3 regions of the Novosphingobium sp. GV079 genome follow, and region 1 is predicted to be linked to each of the others. Evidence: predicted binding sites of a transcription regulator. Region 1 holds the regulator's gene; each other region holds the start of a gene.
The links. The regulator LexA, encoded in region 1, represses DNA repair genes until DNA is damaged. The targets are predictions, from matches to a motif close to GTTCCNCNCTTGTTCT.
Positions count from the first base shown of each region.

Region 1 (10,089 bases):
TAGAGGCGCCGGGCTTTGCCCCCGCGCCCGATCACATCGACCTCGCCGATTGTGCCCGCCGCGCCGCCGGTATCCTGTCTGTCCGCGCGCGCGAGCGGGGCATCGCCCTGGCCTTGCCGGAGGAGGCGTGCCACGCCCCGGCAATCGGGGAGTTCCGCCGCGTGCTGCAGGTGCTGCTCAACCTCTTGAGCAATGCCATCCGCTACACCCCGGCCCATGCCACCGTCACCCTGGCCTGCGGTGTGGAAGGAGCCACGGCGTGGATCGCGGTGGAAGATCGCGGCGAGGGGCTTACTGCCGACCAGGCGGCGCGCGTGTTTGAAAAGTTTGAACGGCTGGGCCGCAGCGGCGATGGCGGATCGGGCTTGGGCCTCTATATCTCCCGCCGGCTGGCCCGCGCCATGGCCGGTGATCTTACCGTATCGAGCACACCGGGCGAGGGCGCCCGCTTTGTGCTGACCCTGCCGGCCGATCTGCCCAGCGCCGGTATCGTCAACGCGCGCTGATTCTTGGCCGCCAGGTTAACCGCACCTTTTCATGGCATTCCGCAAACGTTCAGACCGTCTCGCCCACAACACCGGGCATCGGGGACCGGAAATCTGACGCTTGTTTCGGAGATTCGCGATGATCAGGAAGATGGCGATGGTCGGCCTGTTGGGCGCCTTGGTGGCGACCCCAGCTCTGGCCCAGGCAATAGACCCCAACCAGCCGTTCAACGATGGTTCGGCAGCAGCATCGATGACGGCCCCTCCGGGCGTGGTCGTTCCTGGCCAGGATCCGGGGGTTAGCGCGGTCAATCGCAACGAAGCGCAGGCGCTGGCGATCGATACAAACACCGCCCGCGCCGAGCGGAACGCCGAACTGCAAAGCTACCACGCTGCGGTGCATGATTATCACCAGGCCGTGCAGGCCCGACGCGACACCATCGCCATGATCCGCACCACCCAGTCGCGACGCGACGCCGCCTATGCGCGGGCAATGGATGCGTGGCACGAGCAGGTCGCGGCCTGCCAGAATGGCAATCACCAGGCCTGCCAGGCGCCCACGCCAGACCCTGCCGCGTTCGAATAAATTGTGGGAATGGCGCGGCCAAGCCGGCCGGCGCGGGTCTTGTGCGATCAGCGCCGGCGACCGGCGCGCCACACGGCGGCAATGCCCAGCAGCGCCAGTACGAGGCCACGCCAGGCCCACGGTCGCTGATCGAGCATGAAGCTTTCGCGCGGCCAGTGCACCAGGCCCAGGCCTTGCGCGATCCACAACAGGCCCATGAAAAAGGCGGCCAAGCCGATGATCCGCAGGATCGCCACCATGACCGCCTTTCTCTTCATCGTGTATCTTCCGGCTTAGCGCTGGTTGATCGGAACGTAGTCGCGCTGCGTCGGCCCGGTGTAGAGCTGGCGCGGGCGACCGATCTTCTGGCCGGGATCGCTGATCATTTCGTTCCACTGCGCCACCCAGCCCACGGTGCGGGCGAGGGCAAACAGCACGGTGAACATCGTGGTCGGGAAACCGATCGCCGAAAGGATGATGCCCGAATAGAAGTCCACGTTCGGGAACAGCTTCTTTTCCACGAAGTAGGGATCGTTGAGCGCGATCTCTTCCAGGCGCAGCGCGGTTTCGAACAGCGGATCGTTGACCTTGAGCGCGTCGAACACTTCGCGCACGGTCTTCTGCATCACCGTGGCGCGCGGATCGTAGTTCTTGTAGACGCGGTGGCCAAAGCCCATCAGGCGGAACGGATCGTTCTTGTCCTTGGCGCGCTCGATATAGTGCGGAATCTTGTCGGGCGTGCCGATCTCGCGCAGCATGTTGAGCGCCGCTTCGTTGGCGCCGCCGTGTGCCGGGCCCCACAGGCAGGCGATACCCGCCGCGATGCAGGCAAACGGGTTGGCACCCGACGAACCGGCCAGGCGCACGGTCGAGGTCGACGCGTTCTGCTCATGGTCGGCGTGCAGGATGAAGATGCGATCCATCGCGCGTTCGACTTCGGGGATCACTTCATATTCTTCGGCCGGAACGCCAAAGGTCATGCGCAGGAAGTTGCCGGTGTACGACAGATCGTTGCGCGGATAGAGGAACGGCTGACCAACCGAATACTTGTACGCCATCGCCGCGATCGTGGGGATCTTGGCGATCAGACGGTGCGAGCTGATCGTGCGGTTCTGCGGATCGGCAATATCGGTCGAATCATGATAGAACGCCGAAAGCGCGCCCACCACGCCGCACATCACCGCCATCGGGTGCGCGTCACGGCGGAAGCCGCTGTAGAACTTGGTCAGCTGCTCGTGCACCATGGTGTGGCGCGTGATCGTGCGGGAGAAGTTGGCCAGCTCGTCCTGGTTCGGCAGTTCGCCGTTCAGCAGCAGGTAGCTCACTTCCATGAAGCTGGAATGCTCGGCCAGCTGGCCGATCGGATAGCCGCGGTGCAGCAGGACGCCTTCGTCACCATCGATATAGGTGATCGCGCTGTCGCAGCTGGCGGTGGAGGTAAAGCCCGGATCGTAGGTGAACTTGCCCGACTGGCCGTAAAGCTTACGGATGTCGAGGACGTCCGGCCCGATGGTGCCGCTCTTGACCGGAAGGTCGATGGTCTTGCCATCGATGGTCAAAGTAGCCTGATTGTCGCTCACGCTAGGCTCTCCTGTACAAAGAAACAGTATGTTCTGTGGGCCACCTGGTCAGGCGGCATGGTCACGCAAACGGGCCAGGCTCTCTTCCTTTCCGAGGAGAACCAGGACATCGAAAATTCCAGGTGAGGTCGCTTGTCCCGTCAGGCTTGCGCGCAGGGGCTGGGCGATCTTGCCCAATCCTACTCCCAGCTCCTCGGCCATTTGCTTGAGATTGGCCTCGAGCGTGGCCGCTGTCCAGTCGTTTGCGCCCTCAAGGCGGGTGATCACTTTGGCAAGGATTGCCCGCGCATCGGCGGTGAGCAGGCCTTGCGCCTTTTCATCGAGCGCCAGCGGGCGCTGGGCAAACAGGAACACCGCGCCCTTGGCCAGCTCGTTAAGATCGGCCGCGCGCACCTTGAGCACCGGCATCGCCTCAGCCAGCTTGGCACGGTCATGAGCCGGCACCAGCGCGTCGAGCCGCGGCGCGACAAGATCGGCCAGGCGCGCATCATCCGCTTCGCGCAGGTAGTGCCCGTTCAAGTTGAGCAGCTTCTTGAGATCGAAGCGCGAGGCGCCCTTGTTGACATTGGCGATGTCGAACCATTCCACCGCCTGGTCGCGGCTGATGATTTCCTCGTCGCCATGGCCCCAGCCCAGGCGAAGCAGGTAGTTGAACACCGCTTCGGGCAGCAGGCCCATCTCGTCGCGATAGGCGTCCACGCCCAGGGCGCCGTGGCGCTTGGACAGCTTGGCCCCATCCGCACCGTGGATCAGCGGGATATGGCCATAGACCGGATCGGGCCAGCCACCTTCGATCGCGTTCATCGCGCGGATGATCACCAGCTGGCGGAACGCATTGTTGATGTGGTCGTCGCCGCGAATGACATGAGTCACGCCCATGTCGTGATCGTCGACCACCACCGCGAGCATATAGGTGGGCGTACCATCGCCGCGCAGGATCACGTAGTCGTCGATTTCCACGTTCTGCACGGTGATCGCGCCCTGAACGACGTCGTCGATCACCGTCTCGCCTTCGCGCGGGGCCTTGACGCGGATGACATAGGGCTTGTCGGCCGGCCAGGTGGCGGGATCGGCATCGCGCCATTCGCTTTCCAGGCGGAATGGGCGGCGCTCTTCCTGCGCCTTGGCGCGGCGCGCGGCCAGTTCTTCCTGCGTCAAATAGCAGCGATAGGCGTGCCCGGCGTCGAGCAGCTGGTGTGCCACCTGGGCGTGGCGATCAGACCGCGCAAATTGGAACACCGGCTCGGCATCGCCGCCCAGGCCCAGCCAGTTGAGGCCGTCAAAGATCGCCTCGATCGCGGCATCGGTGGAACGCGCGCGGTCGGTATCCTCGATACGCAGCAGATAGGTGCCGCCGTGGTGGCGGGCGAAAAGCCAGTTGAACAGGGCCGTGCGCGCGCCGCCGATATGCAGGAAACCGGTGGGCGATGGGGCAAAGCGGGTGACAACGCGTGCCGCTGGGGTGGGGCTGGCGCTGGCCGTACCCGATCCTGCAGAAACGGTGTCAGTCTGGCTTGCCATCGAGGGCGCATTCCTTCCAATTCGGCGCATGGCCGGCCTTGTTGCAACACCGCCTGATCCGCAAACGGCGCTTGGCCGGGATAACGGTGCCGGCCCGCAGATAACCGGTCTTGATATGGGACCGAACGGGCTCGGGCGCCATTGGGCCAAAGCGGCGCGTTTGTCCAGCATGCTCGCGCATGCGAATGCGTGGATCGAGCAGCGCGGCACAGAACGCGGCCCCTGGCTAAGTGTGGCGTTTGCCGCGGGAATCTGCGCCTGGGTGGTGCTTCCAGGCCCCTGGCAGTGGCTGGCCCTTATGGTCGGAATCGGCGGAATTTTGCTGCTTGTGCTGCCTCGCGATCGAGACGGCCGATTCGCCCATTTGCGGTTGGCCGTGCTTTCGCTGGGGCTGATGGTGATGGCCGGCTGTGCCACGATCTGGATCAAGTCTGCCTTTTTGGGCACCCCGCCGATTCCCCGGCCCATGCTGGTGGCGCTCGATGGCACGGTGGTCGATCGCCAGGTCCAGGCGGCGCAGGGCCGTTTGCGGCTGATCCTGCAGACGCGGGTAACCTTGCTGTCGGGCGAAACGCGGGACGGTCAGGTGCGGATCAACGTGCCCTTGGCGCCGGCCGGGCAAAACGATTCGGCGCTGGCCGACGGGGCGCGGGTGCGCCTGCGTGCGCGGCTGATGCCGCCGGCGCCGCCGATGGTGCCGGGCAGCTTTGATTTTGCCCGCAGCGCGTGGTTTTCCGGCCTTATGGCCACGGGCAGCAGCGTGGGGGCGATCACCCTGCTGGCGCCGGCGCCGCCGGGCACGCGGCTCGATGCCGTGCGCCAGCGCCTGGCGGACCACATCCGCACGCAACTGGGTGGATCACCGGGCGCGATCGCCGCCGCCTTTGCCAGCGGCGATCGCGGCAGCATCGCCACGGCAGATGAAGATGCGATGCGCGACGCGGGGTTGACGCACCTCCTGTCGATCAGCGGCCTGCACGTCAGCGCCGTGGTCGGCGCGGTATACCTCATCACCGCGCGCCTGCTCGCGCTGGTGCCGTTTCTGGCGCTACGCCTGCGCGTGCCGCTGGCGGCGGCCGCGATGGGCGCGCTGGCGGGCATTGGCTATACCCTGCTGACCGGGGCGGAAGTGCCCACGATCCGCTCGTGCCTGGGTGCGTTGCTGGTCCTGCTGGCCTTGGCGCTGGGCCGCGATCCGCTGTCGTTGCGGATGCTGGCGGTGGCCGCGTTCATCGTCATGCTGTTCTGGCCCGAGGCCGTGGTCGGCCCCAGTTTCCAGATGAGCTTCGGCTCGGTCATCGCCATTATCGCGTTCGATTCGTCCGCGCCGGTGCGGCGCTTCCTGAGCCACGTGCACGAAGGCTGGGCGATGCGGTTGGTGCGGCATCTGGCGCTGGTGCTGGCCACGGGCCTGGTGATCGAACTGGCGCTGATGCCGATGGCGCTGTTCCATTTCCACCGCGCCGGTATCTATGGCGCGGCGGCCAATGTCGTGGCCATTCCGCTCACCACGTTCGTTACCATGCCACTGATCGCGCTGGCCCTGCTGCTCGATCTGGCGGGGTGGGGCGCCCCGGCGTGGTGGGCGGTGGGCAAATCGCTCGATGCGCTGCTGGGCCTGGCCCACCTCAGCGCCAGCCAGCCCGGCGCAGTGACCCTGCTGCCGGGCATGCCCGGCTGGGTCTTTGGCCTGATGGTGGGCGGGCTGCTGTGGCTAGCGCTGTGGACCGGGCGGGTGCGCCTGTGGGGCCTGGTGCCGGTTGGTCTAGGCGCGGTATTGACCGTGCTGCAACCGACGCCCGATGTGCTGGTGACCGGTGACGGGCACCACGTCGCCCTGGCAGGAGAAGGGCCCAACCTGCTGATGCTCCGCGCCACGCGCAGCGACTATACCCCCTCGATGCTGCTCGAAAACGCCGGGCTGGAGGGAGAGGCCCGCCCGCTTGACACCTGGCCCGGCGCGCAATGCAACGCGGACTTCTGCCGCGCCGTGCTTGTGCGCCAGGGCCGACGCTACACCGTGCTGATGAGCCGCGGCCGCGACCAGGTGGACTGGCAGACCCTCACCACCGCCTGCGCCGCCGCCGATATCGTGATCGCCGATCGCACCTTGCCTACCAGTTGCCACCCCCGCTGGCTCAAAGCCGACCGCCGCCTGCTGCGCCAGACCGGCGGCCTGGCGATCTATCTAGCACAAGGCCGGCTGACGACCGTGGCGGAGACGGAAGGCCAGCACGGCTGGTTTCCGACGCCGGAGGCGTGGGTGGGGGAGGGCAGGTGATGGGTAACGGCAGTGTTGATTTTTGGGGCAGCCTGCCCAGTATTCTGGATTGTCGCAACAGTCCGGGCGATAGGTGGATAGCGCCTACTTTTGACCAAAACGTGTCGTTCCCCATGAGGCTTTGAAAGGCAGTTTCCGCCAGAACCAGCCATTCGCTCAGCGCCAAGCCCTTCGTTTCGGGCGGTAGAAGCCTCTCACGTCGAATGCAGGAAACCACCGGAGAAACTGGTATATGGTTCTGTGCTGAGCGGCGGATCGCTAGACATGGGATCGATTTGCTGACACTTTTGCAGAGGGCATCGGTGGATCGGGCGGGGGATTGATGGCGGAACGCAAGGCTATACCGGCGGCCACACGGCTGCGCTTATTTGCCGCGGCATCGGGTCACTGTCAGCGGCCGGAATGTCTCGACGCCCTGTTCCCGGTTGAGTTGGGAGGCGACAAGCACATCGCGGAGATGGCGCACGTTATCCCACATGGCGATGCCGGCCCGCGCTACGAGGATAGGCCGGATGGGGATTTCGATGCCGATTCCTTCGACAACCTGCTCCTATTGTGTCCGACCTGCCATACTATTGTCGACAAGGATCCCGATGCCCATCCCCGCCAGCTTCTCCTGGATTGGAAGCAGGCCCATCTTGCGAACCTAGCACTCAAGCAGGGTATCAAGGCATATGACGAGCGCGCGGAAGTGCGCGAGGCAGTCGCCGCAGTCCTTTCCGAAAACAGTGCAATCTGGGAGCGATACGCCCCTGTGGACGGAGCTGAGTTCGAATATGATCCGGAGTCCGAGGCTGCGAAGGCGTGGGAGCAGCGTGTGAGGAGCGTGATCTTACCCAACCACTACCGCATGCAGGCCATCATCGAGGCGAACCTCGGACTGGCAACCGACAAGGAGCGCCGGACCTTCGCAGAATATCAGGAACATGTGCGCGGCCTGTCCGAACGCCATGTCTGCGGCGCCGCTGGCCGCGCAAGTCGCTTCCCTCCGGCAATGGAAGGCATATTCGCGTGAACTGGCAAATCACCTATGCGCTCGCAAACTTTGCAAAGCCAGGGCGATCTACTGCAGTGCATGTGGAGGACGACCTGATCAGGGTCATGACCCCGGAACAGCCGGACGTTCTAGCTGCCATAGCGCCCGGGGAGACAATTGACCTGGCAACCGCCACATATTACCGGCACCGATTTCCAGCCATGGACTTCCTTTGCGGCTATCGGTCCAGCTGTGTCTGGCAAGGCGAGGCGATCCGCTTTCTGCAGGATCATGGCGTAGGCTGGGGCAGCTTTGGAACGCTCTCTTCGGCTGCCTTGGATGGCAAGGCCAAGACCGCGTCACACAAGACGTATTTCTTCGTGGACCGCCTCCTTAGACAATATGGTCGTGTGGCCCAGGCCGCTCGCGAGTTTGATCGCATCTATCAGGTCACTCTCAAGAATGGCGTCGTTTTCCGATTAGGCATGATCGCAGAGTACGAACCTACCGCCGATGCGGTTCGCAGCCTTTGGGATCGGTTTGGTCCGATGGATGTCGCGTGGAACATCAACCCGAACGGGAGCCCATCTAAAGAAGCGATCGAAGCGGGAAATGAGCTCGGATGCAAGGTGATAAAGTGGGAAGGGCTGAGGGACTACATCCACCAGAGATCATGAAGGCTGGCGCAATTGCAGCTCATCTGCTGACGTTTTGCGGGTCCTTTGCCAATTTCGACGCTTATATGTTCGGCTCGACCCTGAACGGGGTCGGCAAAGACATCGACATTCTTGTCATTGGCCCCGGCGGTGAAGCGCTATCCAACCTCAAAGCGGAAATGCGGTCGGCCGGCGAACAATTGCCACTCCACATTCTCTGCATGTTGCCATCAGAAGCGGATGAGAGTGAGTTCTTGCTCAAGGAGCGATGCGTATCGCTTGTGGATTTGGCCAAGTCTGCTGTGTCACGCGCCTAGCGCGATCGAGTTCTATTTCGACCGCGCACCGCACAGTTGTGAAGGTAGCTTCGCCATTTGGTCCTTTCAATGCCGACTGACTGCTAACGGCCCCGCCTCTGTCGCAGTGGCGGCACCACCCAGGCGAACCCCGAATATCTGCTCTAAACAAGTGCTGAGGTTCCACCCGGCGCTGTCGAACGGCAGGAAAGCCACACTTAAAGGCATTGCGTATTATCGACCCGGCGCAAGGAAACCTGCGCAGAGCGAGGCAGGCTGGGGAGGTTGACCGCTGCCCAATGGAGCAATCACGCCCAACAGTAGCCCGTTGAAGGGCCCGCACGCAGATGCCTATTCACTCAGCACAAACCCCTCTACCACCACCCTCAATGATACCGCCGCAGCAGCCCTGCCAGCTTGCCTTGCACTTCCACTTCGTCGGGGGCGTAGAACTGGGGGTTGTACGCGGCGTTGGCCGGGTCGAGGCGGATGCGGCCTTTTTCGTGGTGGAGGTACTTGAGAGTCGCTTCCTCGCCACGCACCAGGGCGACGACGATTTCACCGTCGCGGGCGGTGTTGGTGCGGCGCACGAGGGCGTAGTCGCCGTCGAGGATGCCGGCGTCGACCATCGAATCGCCCGACACTTCCAGCGCGTAGTGCTCGCCAGAACCGAGCAGGGCGGCGGGCACGGGCAGCATGGCCGAGCCCTCCATCGCCTCGATCGGGGCGCCCGCGGCGATGCGGCCGTGGAGCGGGATTTCGATCACGTCGTTCGCGGCCACTGGCGCCGGGCGCGGGGTGGCGGACGCGGGGGCAGTGGGGCGCGGCGCGGGATTGCGCGCGGCGGCCTTGGTCGCCAGGCTTTCCGGCTCGCGGATCACTTCGAGGGCGCGGGCGCGGTTGGGCAGGCGGCGGATGAAGCCGCGTTCTTCCAGCGCAGAGATCAGGCGGTGCACGCCAGACTTTGACTTGAGATCGAGCGCTTCCTTCATTTCTTCAAACGAAGGGGAAATGCCGGAATCATCAAGGCGCGTCTGGATGAACGAGAGCAGTTCGTGCTGCTTGCGCGTGAGCATCCGCAAGTCTCCTATGGCGAACGAATGCGGAACGAATAAGCAACCAAACCGAACCCGTCAAGCAAATCCGCCAAATTCGAGCAGATAGATCGGCACCTTGCTCCCTTCCGGTTGCATCGCCGCGCCGGCCTCGCGCTGCACCAGGCAATTGGCGCGGGCAATGGGGGCGATTGCGCCGGAATCCTGCAACGGATCGAGTGTGACGGAAACGCGATCCCAATGGCCGCGCAGGAATTCGGTGCGCCCGCCACCGGCCGGCATCGGCTGGGCCAGCGGCATGTGCAGCGGGCTGGGCAGCGGCTGGGCGGCACCCAGCGCGGCGCGCAGCAGGGGGAGCATGAACAGGTGCGCGGTGACATAGGCCGAGGCCGGATTGCCGGGCAGGCCGAGGATCACCTGCGGCGCGGCGCGGTCCTTGGCGCTGCGTTGCCCCACCAGCAGCGGCTTGCCCGGCTTGATCGCCACGCGCCAGAAATCGATGCGCGCGCCCACTGCCTCCAGCGCGGGGCGAACCAGATCGTGATCACCGACCGAGGCACCGCCGCTGGTGACCACGATATCCGCCTCGTGCACGCTATCGAGCGCGGCGGCCAAGGCATCGAGCCGATCGGGCACCGGGCCGATGCGCTGCACGTCCACCGGCAGGGCGGCGG
Region 1 is NZ_QBUE01000012.1:62,914-73,002, forward strand. Features, by position in the region: gene C8K14_RS15360 (sensor histidine kinase KdpD) at 1-506, shown strand, start outside; gene C8K14_RS15365 (hypothetical protein) at 625-1,071, shown strand; gene C8K14_RS15370 (hypothetical protein) at 1,119-1,328, opposite strand; gene C8K14_RS15375 (citrate synthase) at 1,344-2,630, opposite strand; gene gltX (glutamate--tRNA ligase) at 2,679-4,151, opposite strand; gene C8K14_RS15385 (ComEC/Rec2 family competence protein) at 4,321-6,432, shown strand; gene C8K14_RS15390 (HNH endonuclease) at 6,755-7,447, shown strand; gene C8K14_RS22900 (hypothetical protein) at 7,444-8,085, shown strand; gene C8K14_RS15400 (nucleotidyltransferase domain-containing protein) at 8,082-8,381, shown strand; gene lexA (transcriptional repressor LexA) at 8,747-9,436, opposite strand; gene C8K14_RS15410 (molybdopterin molybdotransferase MoeA) at 9,494-10,089, opposite strand, start outside.

Region 2 (10,089 bases), on a different contig from region 1:
GCTTGATAGCTGCGCGGCGCAAAGCGGTTCGCAACTGGTGGTATCCACCAGCATCGGCTCGCTCGATGATGTCTTTGGCTGCCTTGACCAGTCAGAAGCGCAGATCCTGGTCACCCCCAGCCGGGCCGAGCGGGTGATCGCCATGGGCCGCGTGCTCGCCCGCACCGGCAACCGCGTGCGCGAACTGGGAGAGGAAGACCGCCTCACTCTGCTGCGCCTCACCGAGCAGGTCACCAACATCGCCGCCCGGCTCGAACAGCTCTCGCCCGGCAACGCGGCCGACGTGGAAAGCGCCTCCGCGTTTCGCTTCAACGGAGAGGGCGGCGAAGCCGGCCCGGCCAAGCTCGACGAAGGCACCGATCGCCTGGTGCGCACCGCCCGCCCGCCGCTGCCCGATCCGCGCCTGGTGCGCAAGATCATCCGCCAACGCCAGCTGCGCGCCCGCTTTTTCGAGGGCGACCTGTTCGCCGATCCGGCGTGGGACATGCTGCTCGATCTGACCGCCGCCCGCGTGGAGCACGTGCGCGTGTCGGTCACCTCGCTGTGCATCGCCTCGGGCGTGCCCCCCACCACCGCGCTGCGCTGGATCGGCCAGATGACCGATGCCGGCCTGCTCCAGCGCGTAGACGACGAAACCGACCGCCGCCGCGCCTTCATCACCCTCACCGACAAGGCCGCCGACGCCATGGCCCGCTACTTCGCCGAACTCGGCTCATCGGCCAACGCGCTGGTCTGATCCCGCCCGCGTTCGTCGCGCGGTGTTGCGATGGCGGCTGGGGCATGCCTCCCGGGCGCCAGCCGCACACCAGTGTTCAGTGACAAAGGCACGTTTCGGCGCTTTGCCGAGAACCTGACGAGTACGTGACAGTTTGCCCCACTTTATGCGTAAAACAGTGTTGTTCACGCCGCCTAGTCGCGTCGGCGCACATGGCAGCTGCAACCGCGCTGCCTCCCGCATGATATTGCGAAATGTGATCAATGAATACTGGATGATGGCATGAACGATCGATGCTTTTCTACCGTTGCGACGTAACGTTTCGAACAGCAGCAGCTCTCGCTAAACATCTGATATCCTGAAATTCCCCCGCTGGCCGCTGAGCGCGACCGGCTCGGCTTGCTAAATCGGCTGACAGCGCACTCGCCGCTTGCTCCGATCCCGCATCGCCTCCACAAGCCTTCTATCAGCTATGCGGAGAGAGAAATTGCTGTTCCACACAATGGTAGGCTCCAACGACATTGAGCGCTCGCGGCGGTTCTATGACGCGGTTTTGGGTGTTCTCGGCGTGCCAGAGCCGATGATCAACATCGCGGGAAGCGGACATACGCGCCTTTTCTACCCGAACCAGGGCGGAACCAACTTCATCGTCACCCAGCCGATCAACGATGAGCCCGCCACCGTCGCGAACGGGGCCACCGTCGCATTCTCGTGCAATTCGCCCGAGCAAGTTCAACAATTTCATGACGTCGCGGTGGCCAACGGCGGAACGTCAATCGAAGACGCCCCTGGTCCGCGAGCGTCCGCGATGGGGACTATCCACCTGACGTATGTGCGCGATCCAGACGGCAACAAGCTTTGTGGGATTCACATCCCCGGATAACGTTTTCGCATCCGTATCTGCGCCGGCCCAGCGAGCGATTAGGCGCTCCGCAGGGCCGGGCAGCCCTGTCCCGGCCCGCGCGCGACACGCCGCCATCGGCTTTTCGGCAAGGTGGCATGGCCGGCTCAGACGCATCCAGACGTTCGATTTGGCAATCGTAAACGACTGGTGCTCATCGCAAACTGCCTCCCCGATTACCCGCCGCAGATGATGGCTATTTCGCGCAGACGCGCCAAACCTGACGGCGGCAAGCTAGGGTGTATGGGGATTTAGGCCAGCGTGGCGCAAGAATGGCTGATTTTCGGGGCCCGGAGCGCAGCGTACTTTTGGTACGTGAACCGGAAGCGCGAAAAGCGGTCGTTCGCAGCCCGCCATGGGCTGAATCCCCACACACCCAAGGGCGTGGGTAAAACGGTAGCAGACGCCCCAACCGCCGGCGTCGCGCATTCATGCGCTGGCAACGCGGCCCAGTGTGCAAATCAAGTCCGGGATGAGCGCAAGGCGCGCGGAAATGGAGCTTGGCCTTGGTCCGCCGGCGCCGCCTTGGTGTGGCGGCGGCGTTCGGCGCGGCGTAGCCAGGCCTGGACGGGTGCATCGAACCAGTGGTTGGCGGCCCAGGCGACGGCTATGACGGCCACTGCTTGCACCAGGGCGAGGGCTGCCGCGGGCAGCGGCGCGTGCCGGCCCAGTTCCACGCCGAGGCGCAGCACCGGGCCTTGCAGGATATAGATCGGATAGCTGAGCAGACCGAGCCAGTGCGCCGCGCGCGCCATGCGGCCGTCGAGCGGCACGGCGGCAGCCAGCCAGACCAGCAGGGGAAAGCCGATCAGCGCCAATGCGCCGTCATAGATCGCCGGATCGAGGCCGATCATGCGTTCCGGGACGATGAGCAGCGCGGCGGCAAGGCCGGTGCACAGGGCAATAGCGAGCACGGGGCGGCGGCGCGCGGGTTCGCGGCGCCAGCGGAAGATCAGGATGCCGACGAAGAACGGATAGACCACCCGCGCCGCGCCAAATGCGAAATCGGCTTTGTCCGTTCCGCCCATCAGGCGGCCGAAGTGGGCGATGTCTGCCACCACCAGCACGGCGCCCAGGCCGACCAACCCCAGCAGCACCCGCTGCGACAGGAAGCGGGCGACAAGGGCATAGGCCAGGTTCACATAGGCTTCGAACGCGAGGGACCATGCCGCCATGTTGAGCGGAAAGGCAGTGGGCCATTGTGGAAACAGCGGGCAGGGCAGCAGGGCGAGGGCAAAGCCCAGTGCGAGCAGGGCATCGCGCAAGGACACGCTGTGGCGCAGGAACACCGCGCCCAGAAACACGCTAAAGCCCATTACCGTGCCCAGCGCCAGCAGGGGATAGAGCCGCCGCGCCCGCGCCCGGGCAAAGCCGGCCCGCGACAGGCGCCCGTCGCGCACCTGCGCGTCATAGGCAAAGGCGATGACGAAGCCTGACAGCGTATAGAAGAAGTCGACCGCCAGCCCGGCATGGGGCAGGGCCGAAAGGCTGTGCTGCTGCACCAGGTGATAGGCCAGCACGACCAGCGCCGCCACGCCGCGCAAGGCATCGAGCAGGCCAAACCGCTGTGTAACGTGCTGGCTTTCGCCGAGATCCGTCGCGCCAGCGCGCGCGCCATCTGTCATCTGCCAGCGCCCCCTTGCGTCCGCTTCCGGGCAGCCAGGTTGCGGCGCGCCGGGTGTTGCATGGGATCGTGGTTTTGCATCGGCATCGCAACGCGTGGTGGATCGGAAACCGAGCCATTGCCGTGGCGCGGGATGCCAAGGGGGTTGATGTTGACGCAGGGTCAACCGCTAGATCGCGGTCATGGATGATTCGCTTGCCATCGATGACGTGGTCCGCCGTACGGGGCTGACTGCCCGCGCCTTGCGCTTTTACGAAGCGCGCGGGCTCTTGGCGCCGCTGCGCACTCAATCCGGGCGGCGCTGGTACGGCCCGGCCGATCTTGAGCGCATCCACCGCATCGTGGCGTTGAAGAAAGCCGGGTTGAGCCTTGCTGAGATCAAGCGCCTGTTCGATCGCAAGCCGATCGATCTGGCAGCGTTGCTGTCGGCACAGCGTGAGCGACTGGTGCAGCAGGCCGCCGAGATCACCGAGGCTTTGACGCTGATCGATTCCGCATTGTCCCGCGTCGGCCGAGGCGAGCCGCTCGATGCCGCGACGCTCTGCTCGCTGATCCGCAAGGGAGATACGATGATGACAGATGGACAACAGGCGTGGAAAGCGGTGCTCGATCGCTACTATACGGCAGAAGAGCAGTCCCACTGGCAGGCGGCGATGCCCGCGGCGGCCCCGTTTGACCAAGCAGCTTATCATGCGCAGTGGCAGGCACTGGGGCGCCGGATCGAGGCGATGCTGCCGCTCGATCCTGCCAGCGATGCCGCATTGGCGCTGGTGCGCGAATGGCTGGCGTTGCTGGAACCGTTCACGCGCCAGGCCAGCCCGATGATGTGGGAAGGGGCGAGCCGCCTCTATGCCGACATGGACAACTGGCAGGGCGAGGCCGATCCCGGCTTCAGCAAGCAGGTTTGGGATTTCATCGCCGCCGCGGCCGCGGCCGCACGCAAGGCGGGCAAGGATATCGGCCCCTTGCCCGCGTTCATGGCGCCGCCGGCCTGATCAGCCGCCCCATGCGCAAGAGCCTCGCCCCGTGCACGGCGCACGGGACGAGGCTCTCGTTGGCCTGAGGCCTATGCCGTGTTCGGGGCCTTATTCGGCAGCGATGCCGGCCGCGCCGAACATGTCGACGTCTTCTTCGGTCGGTTCTTCAACCGTGTTGGCTGCCTTGGCGTTGCGACGGTTGTCGAAGTTCGACCACACATCGTTCCAGTTGCCGCGCGTGGCCGCCTTGGAATATTCGGTGGCGCGCGTTTCGAAGAAGTTGGCGTGTTCCACCCCGTTGAGCAGCGGGGTCAGCCAGGGCAGCGGGTGTTCCTCGATCATGTAGATCGGATCAAAGCCCAGCTGGCCCAGGCGCCAATCGGCGATGTAGCGGATGTAGCGCTTGATTTCCTTGGGGCTCATCCCCGGAACCGGGCCCTGCTCGAACGCCAGGTCGATGAAGGCATCTTCCAGGCGCACGGTCTTCTGGCAGCAATCGAGGATGTCTTCCTTGACCGCCTTGGTCAGGCACTGGCGCTCGTTGCAGAATTCCTTGAACAGGCGGGTGATGCCTTCGCAGTGCAGCGATTCATCACGCACCGACCACGAGACGATCTGCCCCATGCCCTTCATCTTGTTGAAGCGCGGGAAGTTCATCAGCATCGCGAACGAAGCGAACAGCTGCAGGCCTTCGGTGAAGCCGCCGAACATCGCCAGGGTGCGGGCAATGTCTTCGTCGCTGTCCACGCCGAAGTTCTGCATGTAATCATGCTTGTCCTTCATTTCGGCGTATTCGAGGAACATGCCGTATTCGCTTTCCGGCATGCCGATCGTGTCGAGCAGGTGCGAATAGGCCGCGATGTGGATCGTTTCCATGTTGGAGAACGAGGCCAGCATCATCTTCACTTCGGTGGGCTTGAACACCCGGCCATACTTTTCGTGATAGCAATCCTGCACTTCCACGTCGGCCTGGGTGAAGAAGCGGAAGATCTGCGTCAGCAGATTGCGCTCGTGGTCCGACAGCTTCTGCGCCCAGTCTCGGCAATCCTCGCCCAGCGGCACTTCTTCCGGCATCCAGTGAATCTGTTGCTGACGCTTCCAGTATTCATAGGCCCAGGGATATTCGAAGGGCTTGTAGGTCTTGCGGGCTTCAAGAAGGGACATGGGTGGCAATCCTGTTGGAATTCGAATGAATATGGGCTGTTTCAGGCGGCAGGGAAAGCCGGCCTGGAGGGTATAAGGCCAGGGCGGTGTCGCCACGGGCCCGGAAGAAAGGGTGGAGCGCCGGCGCGGCGGCACTGCGCGGCGCGCCGGGCGCATTCCGGCTTGCGCCAACCAGCGGTGTCTGCCCATTCGGGCGCGACATGCGATCGCAGGGTATAATGCCGGGAACGGCCGGCCAGGCGCGGCATTGTGGGCACAGGGGCAGACGGGCGAACACGGCCCGCATCCCTCATACCACCACACAATGCAGGAGGCTGGGCATGACCGGCAACGACAGCAATCCCATCGCAAGCCAGATTCGCGAGCACATGGCCGTCATCGGCGCAGACGGTGCCCCGGTTGGCACGGTCGATCATGTCGATGGACATCGCATCAAGCTGACCAAGGCCAAGAGCGGCGCCCACGAAGGGCACCATCACTACCTGTCGCTCGGCCTGGTGGCCGGCGTCGAAGGCGACACGGTGCGTCTTTCGGCCAATGCCGACGTCGCCCTGACCTTTGAGGAAGAGGAAAAGTAGGTTTCCGCTTCCCATATTGGGTAAAGTTTCACGAAAAGCCGCGTCCCCTTCGCGGCTAGGTCGTCCCTGGCGACCGGAAGGCGCCTCGCTCCACGTCGTAAGTGGCGAGGCGCTTTTTCCTTGGTCGCCTAGTTCCAGAACCAGCCCGGCTTGAGATTGCGATCCTTGCGGTTGCGCCACATCTGAATGTACATCCACAGCCCCGAAAAGCTGAAGAAGATCATCGCAAAGCCCGACAGCGTGCTGATCAGCACCCCGACCGGCCCAAAGCTTTCGCCCGAATGCAGATGGTGCAGCAACCCGACGATGGACTTGCCGCCCTTGGGCTTGGGCCGGCACATATAGTCCGGCGGGCAGACGAACGCCGGCTTGGCCGGGGTTGCATCCGCCATGGTCTTGGCCGGCCGGTCGCCGTCCCCGCCGCTGAGCAGCGGAACAACCTGACTCAGCGTGCCCGTCACGGCGATCCACAACAGGAAGACTCCGAAAAACACCGAAATCCAGCGGTGCCACTTGCGCATTGAACGATCCCCTATGGTCCTGTGGCCCGCTGCCGATACCGGCATTGGCATCGCCGGGCCGCGCCACCTTGTGACGGTGTGTTGCCAGCCGGGGCAAGCAGCGAAATGTCGCCATCTGTAACATCGGCAGGGTCTTGGCATGGTCCGGCATGGGTGACGCTCACTGGGTAACGATCACGGGCAGGATAGCGAATGGCGCGATTCCGGCGGGTGGGACCGCTGGGTGGGGCCGGAAGGGGCGATCATGCCATGCTGGCCGATCGCCCCCTCGTTTCCCAAATGGCCTCGGTGAAGCGCCTCGAGCGATAAATACCTATCGCCAGGCGGTCAGCGGTTGGGCCTTATTGGCAAGCCCTTATTGGCAGGCCAGGCATTCCTCGTAATCGGTCTGCTTGACGTCAAGCTCGATCCGGCGTGCCTCGGCGGTGTTGTCCGCTTCCACGCCACCGGCAAAACCGGCGCGCTGCACCGACTTGGAGCGCAGGTAATAGAGCGACTTGATGCCCTTTTCCCAAGCCTGGAAGTGGAGCATCAGCAAGTCCCACTTGTCGACATCGGCCGGGATATAGAGGTTCAGCGACTGCGCCTGGTCGATATAGGGCGTGCGGTCGGCCGAGAATTCGAGCAGCCAGCGCTGGTCGATTTCGAAGCTGGTCTTGTAGACCGCCTTCTCGTCGGCCGAGAGGAATTCGAGGTGCTGGACCGAGCCGCCGCGTTCCAGGATCGAGTTCCACACATTGGTGGAATCCTTGGACTTTTCGCGCAGCAGCTTTTCCAGGTAGGGGTTCTTGACCACGAACGAGCCCGACAGCGTCTTGTGCGTGTAGATGTTCGCCGGGATCGGCTCGATGCAGGCCGAGGTGCCGCCGCAGATGATCGAGATCGACGCGGTCGGCGCGATGGCCATCTTGCACGAGAAGCGCTGCATCACGCCCATGTCGGCCGCGTCGGGGCAGGGCCCGCGTTCCTGGGCGAGCAGCAGCGAGGCTTCGTCGGCCTTGGCGGCGATGTGGCGGAACATCTTGAGGTTCCACGCCTTGGCCATGGCGGATTCGAAGGCAATGCCCTTCTTCTGCAGGAACGAGTGGAAGCCCATCACGCCCATGCCGACCGAACGCTCGCGCGCGGCGGAATACTTGGCGCGGGCCATTTCGTCGGGCGCGCGGTCGATGAAGTCCTGCAGCACGTTGTCGAGGAAGCGCAGCACGTCTTCCACGAAGTGCTTGTCACCCTGCCACTCGTCCCAGGTTTCCAGGTTGAGCGAGGAGAGGCAGCACACCGCTGTGCGATCGTTGCCAAGGTGATCGATGCCGGTGGGCAGCGTGATTTCCGAGCAGAGGTTGGAGGTGGAAACCTTGAGGCCCAGATCGCGGTGATGCTTGGGCATCATGCGGTTCACGGTGTCGGAGAACACGATATAGGGTTCGCCGGTGGCCAGGCGCACTTCGACCAGCTTCTGGAACAGCGAGCGGGCATCGACCTTGCCGCGCACCGACTTGTCCTTGGGGCTGCGCAGCGCGAATTCGGCGCCATCGCGCACGGCTTCCATGAACTCGTCGGTCAGCAGCACGCCGTGGTGCAGGTTCAGGGCCTTGCGGTTGAAATCGCCCGAGGACTTGCGAATTTCGAGGAACTCTTCGATCTCGGGGTGCGAGATGTCGAGATAGCAGGCGGCCGAGCCACGGCGCAGCGAGCCCTGGCTGATCGCCAGAGTCAGGCTGTCCATCACGCGGACGAAGGGGATGATCCCGCTGGTCTTGCCGTTGAGGCCGACATTTTCGCCGATCCCGCGCACGTTGCCCCAATAGGTGCCGATGCCGCCCCCGCGCGAGGCGAGCCAGACGTTCTCGTTCCAGGTCTTGACGATGCCTTCCAGGCTGTCTTCCACCGAGTTGAGATAGCACGAGATCGGCAGGCCGCGGCCAGTGCCGCCGTTCGACAGCACGGGCGTGGCGGGCATGAACCACAGCTTGGAGATGTAGTCATAGAGCCGCTGGGCGTGGTCCTGGTCGTCGGCATAGGCATCGGCCACGCGCGCGAACAGATCCTGGTAGGTTTCACCGGGCAGCAGATAGCGATCGTCGAGCGTGTCCTTGCCAAAGATCGTCAGCTTGGCGTCGCGCGCGGCATCGGTGACGATGGTAAAGCGGCGCGGGTTGACCGACTTGGAATCGATTGGCTGGGCCTTTGCGGCATCGCTCGTCGCGCTGGCCATGATCGCGGCCGCGGCCGAAACCAGATCCGCGCTACCCTTGTCGTCTGCCTGCATGTCCACTGCCTTTGCTTCCGCCGGTTGCGCAGCCTTGCGCGTGGCCTTGGTTGCGGTTGCCGGGGTCTCCGGCGCGGCGTCGCGTTCGAGGGTGGCCAGGCCACCTTCCAGTCCCAGTTCGTCCTGCGCCATCACAGCCGTTCCATCGTTCATTTCCCCGGTCCTGAAATTCACGTTCCATTCCCCGTTTGCACGAGGCCCGCCGCGAGTGACGGACCGGATATTGCTGACACTGCCAATGGCCGCGCGATCCAGCATGTGCTGGCCCTTGCGGCCTGGCTTCGGTGGCACAACGAGAGACGACTCAACGCGCTCGCGATCATGCCATAAATTGAAACAGAAAGGGAACAGAATCCCTGTCTGCCATGCCGCGACGCCGAAAACCCAAGCAACGTCAAAGGCTCCGCCACGGTGGACGAGCCACATGCACCCTATATGGGGTGCATCCTGACATATAACTAGGTTTGGTTGCCCTCCGTGGCCACGACCACAACCCATAGTGCTTGAACCGGGTCTGGCAGGCAAGTGGCACATGCCCTCAAGGGCTACGCGATTCGTCGCAAGTACGATTCGCTTCGTCGCTGTCCCGCTCATGCTGCAGTGCAGCGACGCGCGGGCTTTCCAAGGCTTCAAGGGAAAAATGACGGGTCCGAAATATTTTTCGTACCCGCTGGCTTTGCTGTGGAAAATACGATGTCCAGAGGCACTGGCACGATATCCCCAGCCGCACTACCCATAGGGGGTGTACCAAGTGGAGGACCCCAGGGCTGGGCGGCACGCCGCTGCCGGGCGCGGCACCTTCGCACAGGAGGAACGAGTAATGCGCGATATCCTTTCGATGCTGCTGTCGGGGCTGCTGGTCGGCATCGCCGCCCGCTTTCTCTATCCCGGCGCAGTGGAGATTGGCCTTGCCCGCACGATCGCGCTGGGCATCGGCGGCGCGCTGGTGGCCGGCCTGGCATCGAGTCTGGCGGGACGCGGGAGCGTGAGCGAAGGGTTCAACCGCGCCGGTTGCCTCGCCTCGGTGCTGGGCGCGATGCTGTTGATCTATCTGGGCCGCCACTTCTGGTAATAGCGGCTTGATGATGGCGCGGCCGGGCAGGGGCCCCGCCGCCGGTCAGCCTGCCGCCGGTCAGCCGGGCACCAGGATGGTCTCGCGCGCGGCGGGCTGCGCCTGGGGGAAATCCTGGTTGTAATGCAGTCCGCGGCTCTCGCGCCGCGCCCGCGCGCTCTGCACGATCAAGTCTGCGGCCTGGAGCAGGTTGCGCAACTCGATCAGATCGGCCGTGACGCGCACATTGCCATAGTATTCGTTGATCTCGCTCTGCAGCAGGGCAATG
Region 2 is NZ_QBUE01000008.1:150,897-160,985, forward strand. Features, by position in the region: gene C8K14_RS12450 (winged helix DNA-binding protein) at 1-736, shown strand, start outside; gene C8K14_RS12455 (VOC family protein) at 1,218-1,598, shown strand; gene C8K14_RS12460 (acyltransferase) at 2,078-3,241, opposite strand; gene C8K14_RS12465 (MerR family transcriptional regulator) at 3,423-4,235, shown strand; gene C8K14_RS12470 (ribonucleotide-diphosphate reductase subunit beta) at 4,326-5,381, opposite strand; gene C8K14_RS12475 (DUF2171 domain-containing protein) at 5,702-5,959, shown strand; gene C8K14_RS12480 (PepSY-associated TM helix domain-containing protein) at 6,088-6,480, opposite strand; gene C8K14_RS12485 (ribonucleoside-diphosphate reductase subunit alpha) at 6,836-8,902, opposite strand; gene C8K14_RS12490 (GlsB/YeaQ/YmgE family stress response membrane protein) at 9,570-9,821, shown strand; gene nadB (L-aspartate oxidase) at 9,882-10,089, opposite strand, start outside.
Region 2: a site for LexA is predicted at 9,083-9,098, ahead of C8K14_RS12485 (ribonucleoside-diphosphate reductase subunit alpha). Genes of this name have one in related genera too.

Region 3 (10,089 bases), on a different contig from region 1:
ACGTTGCCGGCCAGGGCATCGGCCGCCACGCGCCGGGCGCGGTCCCAGAATTGTTGCACCGGGCGGCGCGCCATGGCGCCGTCGCAGGCAAAGCTGAACTGGCAGCCGGGGCGTTCCGATCCTTGGAACACCACGCCGCATACTGTCTTGGGAAAGGCCGGGTGCGCCACGCGGTTGAGCACGACCTGCGCCACCGCGCGCTGCCCGGCATCGGGTTCGGACGCGGCTTCGTAATAGATCGCGGTGGTCAGGCATTGCAGCGCGCGCCAGCGGTCTTCGCCGCTGCCGGTGGCAAATAGCGGCCGCGCTGCTGGATTGGCAGACCAGGGCGCGGTGGTGGTGCCATCATCGGCGTCGCTGCGGATTGCGGCCACCTGCCGGTCCCAGGCACGGGCGGCGTCCTGCGGGGCAAGCAGGCCGCTGTCTTGCGCCGAAACATAGTAGAACGCCGAGCCGGGAAAGCTTTCGCCCGCCCGCTCGAAAGGTTGCAGCCCGCCGTTGCGATCCTGCGCTGCGGCGGCATCGCTGCCGGGCGAACCCCAGCCGATCGCGCCGAGCACCAGGCCTAGCGCGCCGATCGCGGCAATACCGGCGGCCCGCTCGGCCAGGCGCGAGGGCGCGCGATGCTGGTGGCGCCACGAGGTCATGTCGCGGCGGCGGATGCGTGCGGCAAAATCGCGGGGGCGCACCGGCGGCAGCGTAAGCGCCGCGATCAGCGCGCCATCGGCCTGCCGCTGCCCGGCCAGGGCGACGCGCTCTTCCGGCCCCGGCGGCGGCATCAGCGCCTTGGGCGGAAGGGTGGGCGTGGCGCCGGTGAAGGGAATCGGGTCTGGCATAGGGCGTGAAACAGGGCAGGCTTGGTCTGCGCCATGGTGCGTTACGCGTTGCACTGCAACCATGCACGGCAGGAATCGTCCTCGTCCCGATAAGGCACAGGCTGCTACGGGTTGGTTAATCACGGCTGCGGGCTTGCCCCTTGGTGCAGGTGTCGCTATCCGCCCCGCCTGACGCCACCGGTGCCCGCAACCATGCGGGCTAAGAGGGAAGCCGGAACCAGCCGGCGCTGCCCCCGCAACTGTTTCCGGACGAGCGCCGCGCCCTTGCGCGCCACTGGCCCCTTGGCGGGCTGGGAAGGCCGGCGTGTCGCGTTGACTTCGGATGAGCCAGGAAACCTGCCGGTGTGTGGTCGTTCCGCGGCCGGGCGGGGTGTACCGGGCGCAAGCGTGACGAGTCTTCCGCCAGGGCCCGGCGGACCCTCGCGCCATGGACGGCAAGACTGTCCATGGGCCGGGAGGAAAAGAACCGTGAAGACATCGCTTGTTGCACTGGCCACCGCCGTGATGCTGGCCACCCCTGCCTATGCCGATGAAGCCCCCGCCAGCGATGGCGCGCAGATCACTGTATTGGCCACCGGCAACGACCTGTCGCTCGACCAGACCGGCCAGGCCATCACCGTGTTGCCGTTGCAGACGATCGAGGCGGTGCAGGGCGTTGACCTGACCCGCGTGCTCGATCGCGTGCCGGGCCTGACCTGGTCGCGCACCGGGGGTCTGGGTGCGCAAACCGCCGTGCGCCTGCGCGGCGGGGAAGGGCAGCACACCCTGGTGCTGGTCGATGGCGTGCGCGCGGAAGATCCCTCGGCGCCATCGGGCGGGTTTGACTTCGGCACGCTGACGAGCGGCGGGATCGAGCGGATCGAAGTGCTGCGCGGCTCCAACTCGGTGGTCTGGGGCAGCTCGGCGATCGGCGGGGTGATCGCGGTTACCACGCGCGAGATCGACGGCGTCGAAGCCTCGGCCGAGGCCGGCTCGCGCCGCAGCTATGATGCCGATGCCGCAGCCGGCGTGAAGCGCGATCGCTATGCGTTCTCGATCGATGGCGGCTATGCCACCACCGATGGCGTTTCGGCCGCTGCCAGCGGGACGGAGCGCGATGGCTATGACCAATGGCGCGTGGGCGGCAAGGCGCGGGTCAACCTCACCGATACGCTCTCGCTGGTCGCCAATGCCCGCTATGCCGATGGCAAGACCCAGATCGATGGCTATCCCGCGCCCGACTATGTCTTTGCCGATACGCCGGAATATACCACCACGCGGCAGTTCTTCGGCCGCGCCGGGCTGCACTATGCCGGCGGCCCGCTGACGCTCGACGCTGGCTATGCCCTGTCCGACACGCGCCGCCGCTATTACACCGGCGGGGCCGACAATGCGTTCGAATATGGCTACAACGGCCGCAGCGAGCGGGTGGAATTGAACGGCCGCTATAGCCTGCCTGCTGATTTCGCGATCGATTTCGGGGCGGATCGCGAATGGACCCGGTTCGACAGCACCTATGACACGCGCCAGAACGCGCATCTGACCAGCGGCCATGCCATGCTTGGCTGGTACACCGCCAAGGCCAGCCTCGCCGCCGGCGTGCGCTATGACGAACAGAGCCAGTTCGGCAGCAATGTCAGCCTGGGAGCCAACGGCACGGTGGAAGTGGTGCGCGGGCTGCGCCTCAATGCCAGCTATGGCGAAGGCTTCCGCGCGCCCACGCTCTATCAGCTGCTCTCGCCCGATTATGGCAATGCCGCACTCGCTCCCGAACGCAGCCGCAGCTATGACCTGGGCGTGGTCTATGCCAGCCAGGATGGCGGCTTCCATGCCGGGGTCACGCTGTTCCGCCGCGATACCCGCAATCTGATCGCCTATGTCTCGTGCTTCATGGCGCAAAGCGCGCTGTGCCAGGGCCATGCCTATGGCGTCTATGACAACGTCGGCAAGGCGCGCGCGCAGGGGGTCGAGCTCGATGTGGGCGCCGCGCTCAGCAGCCAGGTCAAGGGCACGATCGCCTATGCCTATACCGAGGCGACCGACCGCACGCCTGGCGCCGCCACGTTCGGCAACGACCTTGCTCGCCGCCCGCGCCACGCGCTGACCACCTCGCTCGACTGGACCACGCCCTGGGCTGGCCTGGCCCTGGCCGCAGACCTGCGCTTCCAGTCGGAAAGTTTTGACAACGCGGCCAATTCGATCAAGTTGGCGGGCGGTAGCGTCACCACCGTGCGCGCCAGTTTGCCGATCCTTCATCAGGCCGAACTTTTCGGCCGGGTGGAAAACGTGTTCAATCGGCTGCTGGTGACGGCAGCGGGCTATGGCGCGCTGGGTCGTTCCGTGTTCGGTGGCGTTCGCCTGCGGTACTGATGGCGTTGCGCCGGTTGGAGGAATGGCTTTGCCGTGAGCGGCCGCATCGTGCCTGACTTTGCCTTGCTCTGCCGGCGCATGGAGCGTGGTGCCGTGGCGCTGGCGCTGGCGCTGGCGCTGATGCTGGGCGGGTGCGCGCAGGTGGCTCCCGCCGATCCGCAGGCCACCGATCGTCTGCCCCGGATCGTGTCGCTCAATCCCTGCAGCGACGCGATCCTGGCAGAAGTGGCCGATCCCGCGCAGATCCTGGCGCTGTCTTCCTACAGCCGCGATCCGGCACAAACCTCGATGGACGTGGCGCAGGCCATGCGCTTTGCCACCACCGATGGCGCGGTAGAAAGCGTGCTGGCGCTGCACCCCGATGTGGTGGTGACCAGCACCTATGCCGATCCGCCCACGCTGGCGGCGTTGCGCGGGCTGGGCCTGCGCGTGGAAACGGTGGGCATTGCCGAATCGCTCGATGCCGCGCGCGCCCAGGTGCGCAGCCTGGCCGGCTGGGCCGGGCAGCCGGCGCGCGGCGCCGCGCTGATCGCGCGGATCGACCGCGCAGTCGCCGCCGCGGCGCCGCCGCCGGGCACGGCGCCGATCACGGCCGTGCTGTGGGAACCGGGCGGCCTGGTGCCGGGCCAGAATACCCTGGCATCAGACCTGATGATGCGTGCCGGCTTTGCCAATTTCAGTGCGCAACGCGGCCTGGGCCAATCCGAACGCCTGTCGCTGGAGCGCATGCTGGCCGATCCGCCGCGCGTGATCATGGCCGTGGGCACCCCGCGCGGCACCCTGGCCGATCAGGCCGCGCCGCAGGAAGACCGCCTGCTGTTCCATCCCGCGCTCGCGGCGCTGCGCCACACCGCGCGCGTGCCGATTTCCCCCAACCTGATCTATTGCGGCGGCCCAACCATTCCCCGGTTCCTGAACCGCATGGTGGCGGTGCGCCAAGAGCTGGAAGCGATGCCATGAACCGTGCTGCCTTGCCCCTGGTGCTGGGTGGCTTGCTGCTCGTGCTGTTTCCGCTGTGCCTGCTGGCCGGGCAGGTGTGGATCAATCCGTTCGATCCGGCCGGTGCCAATGCCACGGTGATCCTGGCGCAACTGCGCCTGCCGCGCGCGGTGCTGGCGGTGATGGTCGGGGCCGGACTGGGCGCGGCGGGTGCGGCGATGCAGGGCTATCTGCGCAATCCCCTGGCCGATCCCGGCCTGTTCGGGGTGGCGCCGCTCGCCGCGCTAGGTGCGGTGCTGTCGCTGTTTACCGGCTTTGCGGTGCAGCCTTTCGCGCTGCCGGCGATGGCCTTGGCGGGCGCGGCCGGGGGCATGGTGCTGCTGGCGCTGATCGCGTCGGGCCCGCGCACGGGCCTGGCCGGGGGCGTGGCGCTGTTCACGCTGGCCGGCATGATGCTGTCCAGCCTGGCTGGCGCATTGACCAGCCTGGCGATCAGCCTGGCGCCCAATCCCTTTGCCCTGACCGAGATTGTCACCTGGCTGATGGGCGCGCTGACCGATCGCAGCTGGCACGATGTGGCGCTGGCCGCGCCGCTCACCGCGCTGGGGCTGGTGCTGCTGTGGCGTGCCGGGCCGGCGCTCGATGCGCTCACCCTGGGCGAACTGGCGGCCCGCTCGATGGGCCTCGATCCGGTGGCCTTGCGCGGATTGATGGTGGTGGGCGTGGGCCTGGTTGTGGGCGCCGGGGTTTCGGCGGCCGGGGTCATCGGCTTTGTCGGGCTGATGGTGCCGCATATCGTGCGCCCGTTCACCGATCGCCGCCCATCCAGCCTGCTGCTTCCCAGCGCGCTGGCCGGCGCACTGTTGCTGCTGCTCGCCGATACGCTGTGCCGTTGCCTGCCGCTGGCGGGCGGTGAGCTGCGCCTGGGCATAGCGCTCAGCCTGCTGGGCGCGCCGTTCTTCCTGCATCTTCTGCTGCGCCTGCGGCGCGGCCTGGCTTGAGAGGCACCGAGGCCATGGATCTTGTTGCCGATGCCCTCACCATGGTGGGCCGCCTGCGCGATGTGCGGGTGGGGCTTTCGCCGGGGCGCCTGACCGCGATTTGCGGGCCCAACGGGGCTGGCAAGTCCACGCTGCTCTCGGCCCTGGCGGGCCTGGAACAGCCCGATGGTGGCCACGTGTTGCTGGGCCAGCATCGCCTGGCCGAACTGACCGCGCGCGAACGCGCCATTGCCATCGGCTATCTGCCGCAGGCAGGTGAGGTGGCGTGGAACGTGACGGTGGAAACGCTGGTGCGGCTCGGCCGCCTGCCGCACCGCACACCGATGCGGATCGACGCGGCCGCAACCATGGCAGCCTTGCAGGCGCTTGACCTTACCGGCCTTGCCGGGCGCGAGGTGGGCACGCTGTCGGGCGGTGAGCGGGCACGTGCGCTGCTGGCGCGGGTCTTGGCCGGGCAGCCGCGCTGGATTCTGGCAGACGAGCCGCTGGCCGCGCTCGACCTGGCGCACCAGCAGGCGCTGCTCGCCCATTTCCGCCGTCTGGCGGGGCAGGGCGTGGGCGTGGTGGTGGTACTGCACGATCTGGCCCTGGCGATGAACCATGCCGATCATGTCATCGTGCTCGACCGTGGCACCGTGGCCGCCAATGGCGCGCCGCACCTGGCGCTGGCCGAAGGCGTGCTGGCCGGGGTTTGGGGCGTCAAGGCACGCTGGGTGGGCGATGGGCGCACCCGCGCGCTTGCGATCGGCTGATCGGCTCCCCACATCAGGGGCCAATCGCCCTTGCCCACCGAGCCATCTTGCGCGGTTCTTGCTGCGCTGCGACAGGCTTGCGTGAATCGAACAAATCTGGAACATTGCCCTTCATGTCGACCGCCCCCACACGTGCGCCCGGCGCCGCTCGCTCCGCGCTGACCACCCTTTCCGTGCGCGGCGCGCGCGAGCACAACCTCAAGGGGATCGATGTCGATCTGCCGCGCGACAGCCTGGTGGTGATCACCGGCCTGTCCGGTTCGGGCAAGTCCAGCCTGGCGTTCGACACGATCTATGCCGAAGGGCAGCGGCGCTATGTCGAATCGCTGTCGGCCTATGCGCGCCAGTTCCTCGAAATGATGCAGAAGCCCGATGTGGAGCACATCGACGGCCTCTCGCCGGCGATCTCGATCGAGCAGAAGACCACCAGCCGCAACCCGCGCTCCACCGTGGCGACGGTCACCGAAATCTATGACTACATGCGCCTGCTATGGGCGCGGATCGGGGTGCCCTATTCGCCGGCCACCGGCCTGCCGATCAGCGCGCAGACCGTCAGCCAGATGGTCGATCGCGTGATGGCCCTGCCCGAGGGCACGCGCGCCTACCTGCTGGCGCCGGTGGTGCGCGGCCGCAAGGGCGAATACCGCAAGGAACTGGCCGAGTGGCAGAAGGCGGGCTATACCCGCGTGCGCATCGATGGTGAACTCTACGCGATCGAAGACGCCCCCGCGCTCGACAAGAAGTACAAGCACGATATCGAGGTGGTGGTCGACCGCATCGCGGTGAAGGACGGCATCCAGACACGCCTGGCCGACAGTTTCGAGCAGGCGCTCAAGCTGGCCGATGGCCTGGTCTTTATCGACCTGGCCGATACGACCGTGGCCGAATTGAATGGTGAGGCGGCGCCGGAAAAGGCCAAGAAGGGCACTGGCGCCAAAAGCGTGAAGGGGGGCCAGCTCAAGGGCGCCGGCCTGCCCGACAACCGCATTGTCCTGTCGGAAAAGTTTGCCTGCCCGGTCTCGGGCTTCACGCTCGATGCGCTCGAACCCCGGCTGTTTTCGTTCAACGCGCCGCAGGGTGCCTGCCCGGCGTGTGACGGGCTGGGCGAAAAGCTGCTGTTCGACCCGCAACTGGTGGTGCCGAACGAGCATTTGAGCCTCAAGCAGGGCGCGATCGTGCCCTGGGCTAAGTCCAACCCGCCCAGCCCCTATTACATGCAGGTGCTGGCGAGCCTGGCGGATCACTTCGGCTTCAACCTCGATACCCCGTGGGACAAGCTGCCGGGCGAGGTGAAGATCGTGATCCTGCATGGCACGGCGGGCAAGGCCGTGCCGCTGACCTTCATCGACGGCAAGAAGAGCTACACCGTTTCCAAGGCGTTCGAAGGCGTGATCGGCAATCTCAATCGCCGCATGCTGCAAACCGAAAGCGCCTGGATGCGCGAGGAACTGGGCAAGTTCCAGACCGCGCAGCCTTGCGAAACCTGCAACGGCGCGCGGTTGAAGCCCGAGGCCCTGAGTGTGAAAGTGGCGGGCAACGACATTTCCGCCAGCACGCGCCTGTCGGTCAGCGATGCACTGGACTGGTTCGCCACGCTCGATGGCAAGCTCACCAGCCAGCAGAGCCAGATTGCCAAGGCGATCCTCAAGGAAATCAACGAGCGTCTTGGCTTCCTCAACAATGTCGGGCTCGATTACCTCAACCTCGATCGCACCTCGGGCACGCTGTCGGGCGGGGAATCGCAGCGTATTCGCCTGGCCAGCCAGATCGGTTCGGGCCTGTCGGGCGTGCTCTACGTGCTCGATGAACCCTCGATCGGCCTGCACCAGCGCGACAACGACCGCTTGCTCGAAACCTTGAAGCGGCTGCGCGACCTCGGCAACACGGTGATCGTGGTAGAGCATGACGAGGATGCGATCCGCGCGGCGGACTATGTCGTCGATCTCGGCCCCGGGGCCGGCGTCCACGGCGGCGAGATCGTTGCCCAGGGTACGCTCGAGGATATCCTCGCCAATCCCGACAGCCTGACCGGGCAATACCTGACCGGCGCGCGCCGGATCGAGGTGCCCAAGAAGCGCCGCAAGGGCAATGGCTTGTCCCTGGTGGTGGAAGGCGCGCGGGCCAACAACCTCAAGAACGTGACGGCCAAGATTCCGCTCGGCACGTTCTGCTGCGTCACCGGCGTGTCCGGCTCGGGCAAGTCCAGCCTCACTATCGATACGCTGCAGGCCGGTGCTGCCCGTGTGCTCAATGGCGCGCGCGTGGTGGCCGGCGCCCATGACGCGATCAAGGGCCTGGAGCATTGCGACAAGGTGATCGAGATCGACCAGTCGCCGATCGGCCGCACCCCGCGCTCCAATCCGGCGACCTATACCGGTTCGTTCACCCTGATCCGTGACTGGTTTGCCGGTCTGCCCGAGGCGCAGGCGCGCGGCTATAAGGCCGGGCGGTTCAGCTTCAACGTCAAGGGCGGACGCTGCGAGGCGTGCCAGGGCGATGGCCTGATCAAGATCGAGATGCATTTCCTGCCCGATGTTTACGTGACGTGCGAGGAATGCGGCGGCAAGCGCTATAACCGCGAGACGCTGGAGGTGAAGTTCAAGGGCCACTCGATCGCCGACGTGCTCGACATGACGATCGAAGACGCGGTGGAGTTCTTCAAGGCCGTGCCCCCGATCCGCGATCGCATGGCCATGCTGGGCGAAGTGGGCCTGGGCTATGTCAAGGTGGGGCAGCAGGCCACCACGCTATCGGGCGGCGAAGCGCAGCGCGTGAAGCTGGCCAAGGAACTGGCCCGCCGCTCCACCGGCAAGACGCTCTACATCCTCGATGAGCCCACCACGGGCCTGCATTTCGAAGACGTGCGCAAGCTGCTGGAAGTGCTCCACCGCCTGGTGGAGCAGGGCAACAGCGTGGTGGTGATTGAACACAATCTGGATGTGATCAAGACCGCCGACTGGATCATCGACATGGGCCCCGAAGGCGGCGTGCGCGGTGGCGAAGTGGTGGCCGTGGGCACGCCGGAACAGGTCGCCAAGAACAAGGCGAGCTTCACCGGCCACTATCTGGCGCCGTTGCTCAAGCGATGAGCGCCAAGCCCCTCGCCGCCGTGCGGGGAGGGGCTACGCCGCAGGCCGCCCGATCACGCGCCCAGCCAGGCGGCTGATAGCTCGCCCCGGTGCCCCTCTGGCGCCAGCGCGGCGCGCAGCGCTTCGAGCATGGGCGGCAGTGCCTGGGTAAAGGCGTAGGGCGGGTTGACGATGAACAGCCCGGCGCCGTTGTAGATGCCGGGCTGGTCGGCATCATAGAGCCAATGTTCGATGGTCAGCAGTTTCGGGATGCGCAGCTTGCGCAGCTGTTCTTTCCACCGGACATGCGCGGCGCGGTCCTTGAGCGGGTACCAGATCACCGTCACGCCATGGGCCCATTTGCGCTGGGCTGCGGCAAGCGTCGTGACGATCCGCGCGCGTTCGTCGGTCTGTTCATAGGGCGGATCGACCACGACCAGCCCACGCGCCGTGCGGGGTGGCACCATCGCCAGCCATAGCTCATAGGCATCACGCTGATGCACGGCCGCGGGCGTATCGCGCATTGCGCCGCGCAGGGCACAGGCATCGTCGGGGTGTTTTTCGTTCAGGATCAGCAGATCCTGCGGCCGCAGCAGCTGCGCCAGAAACCGTGGCGAACCGGGATAGAGCTGTGGCTCCGCGCCCTCGTTCACGGCCTGCACGGCGGCGCGATAGTCGTCCAGCAGGGGGTTCTGGTCGGCAAAGGCCCGCATAACGCCCTGCGTCGCCTCGCCGGTGCGCTGGGCCGCATCGCCGCGCAGGTCGTAAATCCCGCAGCCGGCATGGGTGTCGATCAGGGTCAGCGCGCCGTCTTTTTGCTGCAAGGCCCGCACCAGCGCGATCAGCAGGGCATGCTTGACGACATCGGCGCTGTTGCCCGCATGGAAGGAATGGCGGTAATTCATGCTGCTTCAAAATCCTGACGGTCTGCCGAGATGCGGGCACGCGGGCTGGCACGCCCTGGCCGCACCGCTGCGACAGCGCCCTTAGCCTGCGACGTCACTCTTCACCAGACCAGCCGTGTCAGTCGCGCAGCGCCGCGTCCCGGCGCACGAACCACAGCGCCAGGACCGCGAGCGCGACCAGCACGCCGCATAGCAGCCACGCGGCATTGACGGCGGGAACGAGCGCGGCCTTTTCCACC
Region 3 is NZ_QBUE01000003.1:242,759-252,847, reverse strand. Features, by position in the region: gene C8K14_RS04985 (cell wall hydrolase) at 1-836, opposite strand, end outside; cobalamin riboswitch at 998-1,195, shown strand; gene C8K14_RS04980 (TonB-dependent siderophore receptor) at 1,305-3,185, shown strand; gene C8K14_RS04975 (ABC transporter substrate-binding protein) at 3,219-4,145, shown strand; gene C8K14_RS04970 (iron ABC transporter permease) at 4,142-5,125, shown strand; gene C8K14_RS04965 (ABC transporter ATP-binding protein) at 5,140-5,877, shown strand; gene uvrA (excinuclease ABC subunit UvrA) at 5,991-8,966, shown strand; gene C8K14_RS04955 (23S rRNA (adenine(2030)-N(6))-methyltransferase RlmJ) at 9,020-9,850, opposite strand; gene C8K14_RS04950 (DHA2 family efflux MFS transporter permease subunit) at 9,969-10,089, opposite strand, start outside.
Region 3: a site for LexA is predicted at 5,965-5,980, ahead of uvrA (excinuclease ABC subunit UvrA). Genes of this name have one in related genera too.